DNA from 3 places in the Arthrobacter sp. KUASC02 genome. Region 1 is predicted to be linked to each of the others. Evidence: riboswitches for the same ligand, from Rfam matches in the RefSeq annotation. Region 1 holds a riboswitch; each other region holds the start of a gene.
The links. A riboswitch is a leader RNA that binds a small molecule or an ion and turns the genes downstream of it on or off. The one in region 1 is predicted to bind S-adenosylmethionine.
Positions count from the first base shown of each region.

Region 2: it holds a riboswitch for S-adenosylmethionine, as region 1 does, so the genes downstream of both, AC6JAC_RS01720 (DUF1737 domain-containing protein) here and AC6JAC_RS15240 (bifunctional o-acetylhomoserine/o-acetylserine sulfhydrylase) in region 1, are expected to answer to the same signal.
Region 3: it holds a riboswitch for S-adenosylmethionine, as region 1 does, so the genes downstream of both, AC6JAC_RS08505 (aminotransferase class V-fold PLP-dependent enzyme) here and AC6JAC_RS15240 (bifunctional o-acetylhomoserine/o-acetylserine sulfhydrylase) in region 1, are expected to answer to the same signal.

Region 1 covers NZ_AP046053.1:3,278,447-3,280,701, reverse strand. The annotation lists gene AC6JAC_RS15245 (VOC family protein) at 1-547, opposite strand, end outside; SAM riboswitch class IV at 708-823, shown strand; gene AC6JAC_RS15240 (bifunctional o-acetylhomoserine/o-acetylserine sulfhydrylase) at 898-2,214, shown strand.
Region 2 covers NZ_AP046053.1:384,984-387,238, reverse strand. The annotation lists gene AC6JAC_RS01725 (NtaA/DmoA family FMN-dependent monooxygenase) at 1-732, opposite strand, end outside; SAM riboswitch class IV at 965-1,079, shown strand; gene AC6JAC_RS01720 (DUF1737 domain-containing protein) at 1,114-1,425, shown strand; gene AC6JAC_RS01715 (rhodanese-like domain-containing protein) at 1,422-1,832, shown strand; gene AC6JAC_RS01710 (O-succinylhomoserine sulfhydrylase) at 1,833-2,255, shown strand, end outside.
Region 3 covers NZ_AP046053.1:1,860,909-1,863,163, forward strand. The annotation lists gene AC6JAC_RS08505 (aminotransferase class V-fold PLP-dependent enzyme) at 1-1,240, opposite strand, end outside; SAM riboswitch class IV at 1,276-1,389, opposite strand; gene hisN (histidinol-phosphatase) at 1,606-2,255, opposite strand, start outside.

The DNA of each region.
Region 1 (2,255 bases):
CCAGGGGCTTCTCCACCGGTTGGCCGAGCCATTCCGTGACGCGTTCGGCAGAGCCGGCGATGGTGAGGCTGGACATCTTAACGTTGCTCGGGTAGGCGTTGGACGGGTGAAGTTCCGGGTCGCCTTCCCACTTGAGCATGTACGGAACCTGCGGGTCTGCAATGAGGCCCAGGATGCCGATCTGCTTCCAGACGAGTTCGCGGCCGTCGGGGAACTTGCGGTTGCCGTTGACAGCCGAGCGGCCGAGGCGTTCTTCGAACGGTGCCAGGTCGTCCACTTCGACGCACCAGCCCATCCAGCCGCCGCCGGCTGCGGAGCGTGCCCGGACAGCCTGCCCGAACGGAGCCTTGTCGGAGGCCGGGTGGTCCAGGACCTCCACCACCTCCAGATACTTGTGCCCGGCGAGCGGGATAATCATGTTGCGGGTGCCAAAACGGGGGTGTACCCCGCCCTTCACGGCTTCGACGCCGAGGGCGGTTGCAATACGTTCGGTGGTGGCAGCCAAGCCATCTTGTTCACAGGCGTAAGAGACGTGATCCATGCGCATGCCCTCATCTTGGCACTTTGTGATGGAGCTCTCAGCTAAGGGTGGCCTAACCAAGATGGGATGTCATCGTTGACCCGCACAAGGCCCGTGAAATCACGCCGCTGACGTCCTTCGTCACAAAGCTGTTCACAGGCGATCCGCCCTTCCTAGACTGGGCCCAGGTCATGAGCGCCAGCATCGAGCCCCGGCTTGCTGGCCGGCAACCCTCGTTCCGCGGTGGGGTGCCCCGGGTGAAGACCTGGCCTGCCGGCAACCGCCGGGCGGCAAGCGCGGCACCAGTCCTGCCAGGGCATGTCCAGTACGGCATGTCCGGCACGGCCGAGGTGCCCTTCCTTAGAAGGAGCTCCCAGATGTCCAACGCATGGTCATTCGAAACCCGCCAGATCCACGCCGGCCAGGTGCCGGACAGCGCCACCGGTGCCCGGGCACTGCCCATCTACCAGACGACGTCGTTCGTGTTCCCGAGCGCCGAAAGCGCCGCCAACCGCTTCGCGCTGGCCGAGCTGGCGCCCATTTACACCCGCATCGGCAACCCCACCCAGGATGCGGTGGAACAGCGCGTTGCCAGCCTGGAAGGTGGCCTGGCGGCGCTGCTGCTCAGCTCGGGCCAGGCTGCCGAAACCTTCGCCATCCTTAACGTGGCCGAAGTCGGCGACCATGTGGTGGCCAGCCCCAGCCTCTACGGCGGAACCTATAACCTGCTGGCCCACACCCTGAAGAAGTTCGGCATCTCCGTGACGTTCGTCGAGGATCCGGACAACCTCCAGCAGTGGAAGGATGCCGTCCGGCCGAACACCAAGCTCTTCTTCGCCGAGGTGGTCTCCAATCCGCGCCAGGATGTCCTGGACATCGAAGGCGTGTCCCGCGTTGCCCACGAGGCCGGCGTCCCGCTGATCGTGGACAACACCTTGTCCACGCCGTATCTCATCCGGCCGCTGGAATGGGGTGCCGACATCGTGGTGCACTCGGCCACGAAGTACCTCGGCGGGCACGGCAGTGCCATCGCCGGAGTGATCGTCGACTCCGGCAACTTCGACTTCGGAAAGGACCCGGAGAAGTTCCCGGGCTTCAACACGCCGGACCCCACCTACAACGGCCTTGTCTACGCCCGCGACCTCGGGGCGGGCGGTGCCCTGGGCGCGAACCTTTCCTACATCCTCAAGGCCCGCGTCCAGTTGCTGCGCGACCTCGGTTCGGCGGTATCCCCGTTCAACGCCTTCCTCATCGCCCAGGGGCTGGAAACCCTGAGCCTGCGCGTGGAGCGGCATGTTGCCAACGCGGTGACCGTCGCCGAGTGGCTGGAGTCCAGGGACGACGTCGAATCCGTCGCCTATGCGGGCCTGCCGTCCAGCCCCTGGTACGAGCGCGGCCGCAAGTACGGACCCAAGGGCACCGGTGCGATCGTGTCCTTCAACATCGCCGGCGGGGCCGAGGCGGGCAAGCGATTCGTGGACGCCCTGGAGTTGCACTCCCACGTGGCAAACATCGGCGACGTGCGCTCCCTGGTCATCCATCCGGCGTCGACCACGCACAGTCAGTTGACGGCGGAGCAGCACGCCGTTGCCGGCGTGACCCCCGGCCTGGTCCGCCTCTCGGTGGGGCTGGAGCACATCGACGACATCATCGCCGACCTGGATGCCGGTTTCCGCGCCGCCAAAGGCGACTGAGCACTATGACTCCCGGCGTCCACGACGCCGGGAGTCATATT
Region 2 (2,255 bases), 2.9 Mb from region 1:
CGCACCCCTGGCCAGGGCGATGGCGACGTCCGTGTTGGCACCCGCGAACGCCTTGCCCCGCGGGGATGCCCCGGCCTGCACCAGGACCGGCTCCTCGGGCAGCGGCGCCGTGTTCAGCGGCCCCCGGACTTTGAAGAACTCGCCGTCGTGGTTGATCGGGTGGACCTTCGTGTGGTCCGCGAAGATGCCGGCCTCCGCGTCCTCCACGATCGCGTCCGGCTCCCAGCTGCGCCAGAGCTTGCGCACCACGTCCACGAATTCCTCCGCCTTCTCGTAGCGGAGATCGTGCTCAATCTGCTGGTCCAGGCCGTAGTTCTGCGCGGCAAGGTCGCTGCCGGAGGTCACCACATTCCAGCCCACCTGGCCGTTGGAGAAGTGCTGCAGGGTAGCCAGCAGCCGTGCCGCGGTGAACGGCGGGTAGAAGGACGCACTCACCGTGGGAACAATGCCCAGGTGCTCGGTGGCGGAGAGCAGGTACGGAACCAGGGCCAGCGGATCGTGTTTGGGAGCGAAGGACGCCTGGGCCAAGGACACTTCGGCGCTGCCGCCGTAGGTGTCCGGCACGGTGAGGGAGTCCTCGATGATGAACAGGTCCAGCCCGGCCCGCTCAAATTCGCGCACGGCTTGCTGGTACAGGGCGGGTTTTTTCCAGTCGTACCCGATGCCGTAGCCGGGCGTGCCCCAGCCCTGGACGCCGAAGCCGTGACCCACAAACCAACCGAAGTGCAGCATGGGACTGACTGTATTCCCGTTCGATCCATTCACGGCTGCCTGATTTCATCCGGCGTTACAGCGGTTCATCTCCCGTCATTATCCTCCCGGCAGGTTCTTTTGTAACGGCAATATGGGGTCACGTACGGGTCACCGGAAACGCGGGGGCAGTGCCGCGTTCTGCCATGTCCCGTTACGGAAGATGACGACGACGGCGGTGCGGGCCGCCGTCGTAAGTGTTACGTTTTTGGGGAGTAATGAGAACCGGTGCCAAGCCCTGACTGGCCGGTCGGCAACCCTCCTTCCACGGCGGGGTGCCTCAGGTGAATACTCGGCATATCGACCCATTCGAGCTGCAAGCGTGAGAGAAGGAGATCCGTCGTGTCTGACGCACCCGCCCCACTGGCCACCGAACCGGCCGCCGCCGGCCAGGACCAACCGGCCCAGGACCTGCCCCAGGAAAAGCTGGCCTACCGGCTGATCACCGGCCCCGACGACCGCTCGTTCTGCGAGCGCATCTCCGCGGCCCTGGCCGATGGCTATGTTTTGCACGGGAGCCCGGCAGCCACGTTCAACGGCACCAGCGTGATCGTGGCGCAGGCCGTGGTGCTGCCCGCAGCCATCGCCAGCTCGGACGCCGCTGTGGCAACGGCGGTGGACGAACTTGAGTTCGACCTCGACTTCCCCGGCGAAGGTTTCGAGGGCCACGCATGAGCTACGCCGGAGACCTGACCCCGCAGGACGCCTGGGCCAAACTGGAACAGGGCGCGGTACTGGTGGATGTCCGCACCGAAGGCGAATGGGCCCACATCGGCATCCCGGACACAAAAGCCACCGAAAACGATCCCCTCTTCATCCAGTGGACGTTCCCCGGCGGCATCCCCAACCCGGAATTCATTCAGCAGCTGAAGCAGCAGGCACCGGAGGACACCGGCGTCGAACTGGTGTTCCTCTGCCGATCAGGCGTCCGCTCGATCGCCGCCGCAATCGCCGCCACGCAGGCCGGCTTCACCGCCTACAACGTCCTCGAAGGCTTTGAAGGCGAACCGGACCGTTACGGCGAGCGCACCGTCAACGGCTGGAAAAACCGCGGACTGCCCACCAACCTCGGAAAGAACTAAGTGACTTTCAATCCCGACGCCGCCGGCTGGAGCCCCGACACCCAGGCTGTCCGCGGCGGCCTTGACCGCACCAACTTCCAGGAGACGGCCGAGCCGATCTTCCTCAACTCCGGCTTCGTGTATGAATCCGCAGCAGCCGCCGAACGCGCCTTCACCGGCGAAGACGAACGGTTCGTGTACTCGCGCTACGGCAACCCGTCCGTGGCCACGTTCCAGGAGCGGCTCCGGCTGCTCGAGGGCACCGAGGCGTGCTTTGCGACGGCGTCCGGCATGTCCGCCGTCTTCACGGCCCTCGGTGCGCTGCTGGCCGCGGGCGACCGCGTGGTGGCTGCCCGGTCGCTGTTCGGCTCCTGCTTTGTGATCCTGAACGAAATCCTGCCGCGCTGGGGCGTGGAAACGGTGTTCGTGGACGGTCCGGACCTG
Region 3 (2,255 bases), 1.4 Mb from region 1:
CCAGCCGGGAGCCGACGCCGAAGCTTGCGCGGAGCGAGCCCGAGGGCAGTCCCAGCCGCTTGAGCAGCGGGTGGGCGCAGAAGCGGCCGTCCCGCAGGCCCACGCCGTGTTCGGCGGAGAGGTAGGCCGCAACCAGGCCGGCGTCGTAGCCGGCAACGGAGAAGTTGACCACACCGATGGTGTCATTGGTGTCGCTGAAGATCTGGTGCACGGTGACGCCGTCGATCCTCTGCAGCCCTTCCACCAGGAAGGAGCGGATGGCGGTCTCATGGGCGTGCCACAGCTCCTGGTCCAAAGCGCCGATGACCTGGGTGGCGCGGGCAAGCGTGGCAGCCCCGAGCACGTTGGGGGAGCCGCCCTCATGCCGTGCCGGTCCCGTGGCCCAGCTGACGGAATCCAGCCGGGCCTCGCGGACGGCTCCGCCGCCTGCCAGGTGGGGAGTCCCGGCGTCGAGCCAGTCCGGCCGGCCCACGAGAACGCCTGACCCGAAAGGCGCGTACAGCTTGTGACCCGAGAAGGCGAGGTAGTCGACGTCGTCCGCTGCGATATCGATGCGGCGGTGCGGGGCCAGCTGAGCCGCGTCCACCACAATCCGTGCGCCGTATTCGTGCGCAAGTGCGGCCAGTTCGCGGATCGGAAGTATTTCGCCGGTGACGTTGGAGGCACCGGTGACGGCCAGCAGGCTGATGTCGCCCTGCCGGAGTTCAGTGCGGAGGCTTTCCAGGGTGGCCTTCAGGGTGGGGGCGGCAACCACGCTGCGGTGCGGCACGCCCTGCCAGGGGAGCAGGTTGGCGTGGTGTTCGATGTCGAGGTAGAGCACCTCACCGGTGTGGCGGCCGTCCGCCACCGGCAGGCAGCCAGCCAGCAGGTTCAGGGAGTCGGTGGTGTTCCTGGTGAAAATGACGGAATCGTCCGGCCTGCCACCGACGAAGCCGCGGACGATGTTCCGCGCATTTTCGTACACGGACGTGCTGATCTGCGAGGCGTAGCCGGCGCCGCGGTGCACGCTGGCGTAGTACGGCAGGATCTCGTTGAGGTACGCCGAGACGACGGACAGTGCCGGTGCCGACGCGCCGTAATCCAGGTTCGCGTAGCGGACATGGCCGCCCTGGATCAATGGAGCCTGGATCTCCGCGCCGGTCACGGCCGAGAGGGGGCGCCGGGCGACGCTGAACCGCTCGTCCAGGCGGGCTGTGGCGGGGGCGGTTCCGGGGTTGGCGGGAAACGTGGCAGTAGTCATGGGGACCTCACTGTAAAGGGACCCCTCACTCCGGGGATCCGCGCTTGCCGGGTCCGTTCCGGACCGGCCTGGTCGTCACCCGGGGCACCCCACCGCGAATGGAGGGTTGCCGGCCAGCAAACCGGGGTTTAGCGCTGGCACTCGTGACCTGTTTCGAGATTAGGACATTGACGGCGCCGCGGGAAAGCTGCGGCAATTATTAAGCGGATTGTTACGTGCGCCGGAAGAAGGGCGATGCGGCCGAATAAACGACGGCGGACGCCCCCTTGGGAGGGGCGCCCGCCGTCGTTTATTCGGCACTGCGTTCAATCAGCAGCGCCTTGATCAGCCTCACTCATGGCCGCAGCCCGGGGGTGCCGTGCGTGTTAGAGGAGGTCGTCGATGTCCGGGTTCAGCCGTTTGAGGACCTCGGAGTGGAGGATTGAGTTGGTGGCGAGGGCGTTCCCGCCGAAGGGACCGTCCACTCCCTCCAGCGAAGTGAAGCGGCCGCCGGCTTCCGTGACGATGGGCACCAGGGCGGCCATGTCGTAAAGGTTCAGCTCCGGCTCGCAGGCGATGTCCACGGACCCCTCGGCCACCATGCAGTAGGACCAGAAATCGCCGTAGGCCCGGGTCCGCCAGACGTCCTCCGTGAGGCCCAGGAATTCCTCCAGGTTGCCGCGCTCCTTCCAGCCGCTAAGGCTCGAGTAGGAGAGGGAGGCGTCCGAGAGCCTGGACACGTTCGAAACCTTCAGGCGGGTGGCGGCCGCAAGCGACCGTCCCATATAGGCGCCGGCCCCTTTCGCGGCCCACCAGCGCTTTCCCAGCGCCGGCGCGCTGACCAGGCCGACCACCGGCTCGCCTTCATCCACGAGGGCGATCAGGGTGGCCCACACCGGCACACCGCGGACGAAGTTCTTGGTGCCGTCGATCGGATCAATGATCCACCGCCGGGAACCGTGCCCGGAACTGCCGAACTCTTCGCCGAGGACGGCATCCCGCGGGCGGGAACGGGACAGTTGGCCGCGGATGGACT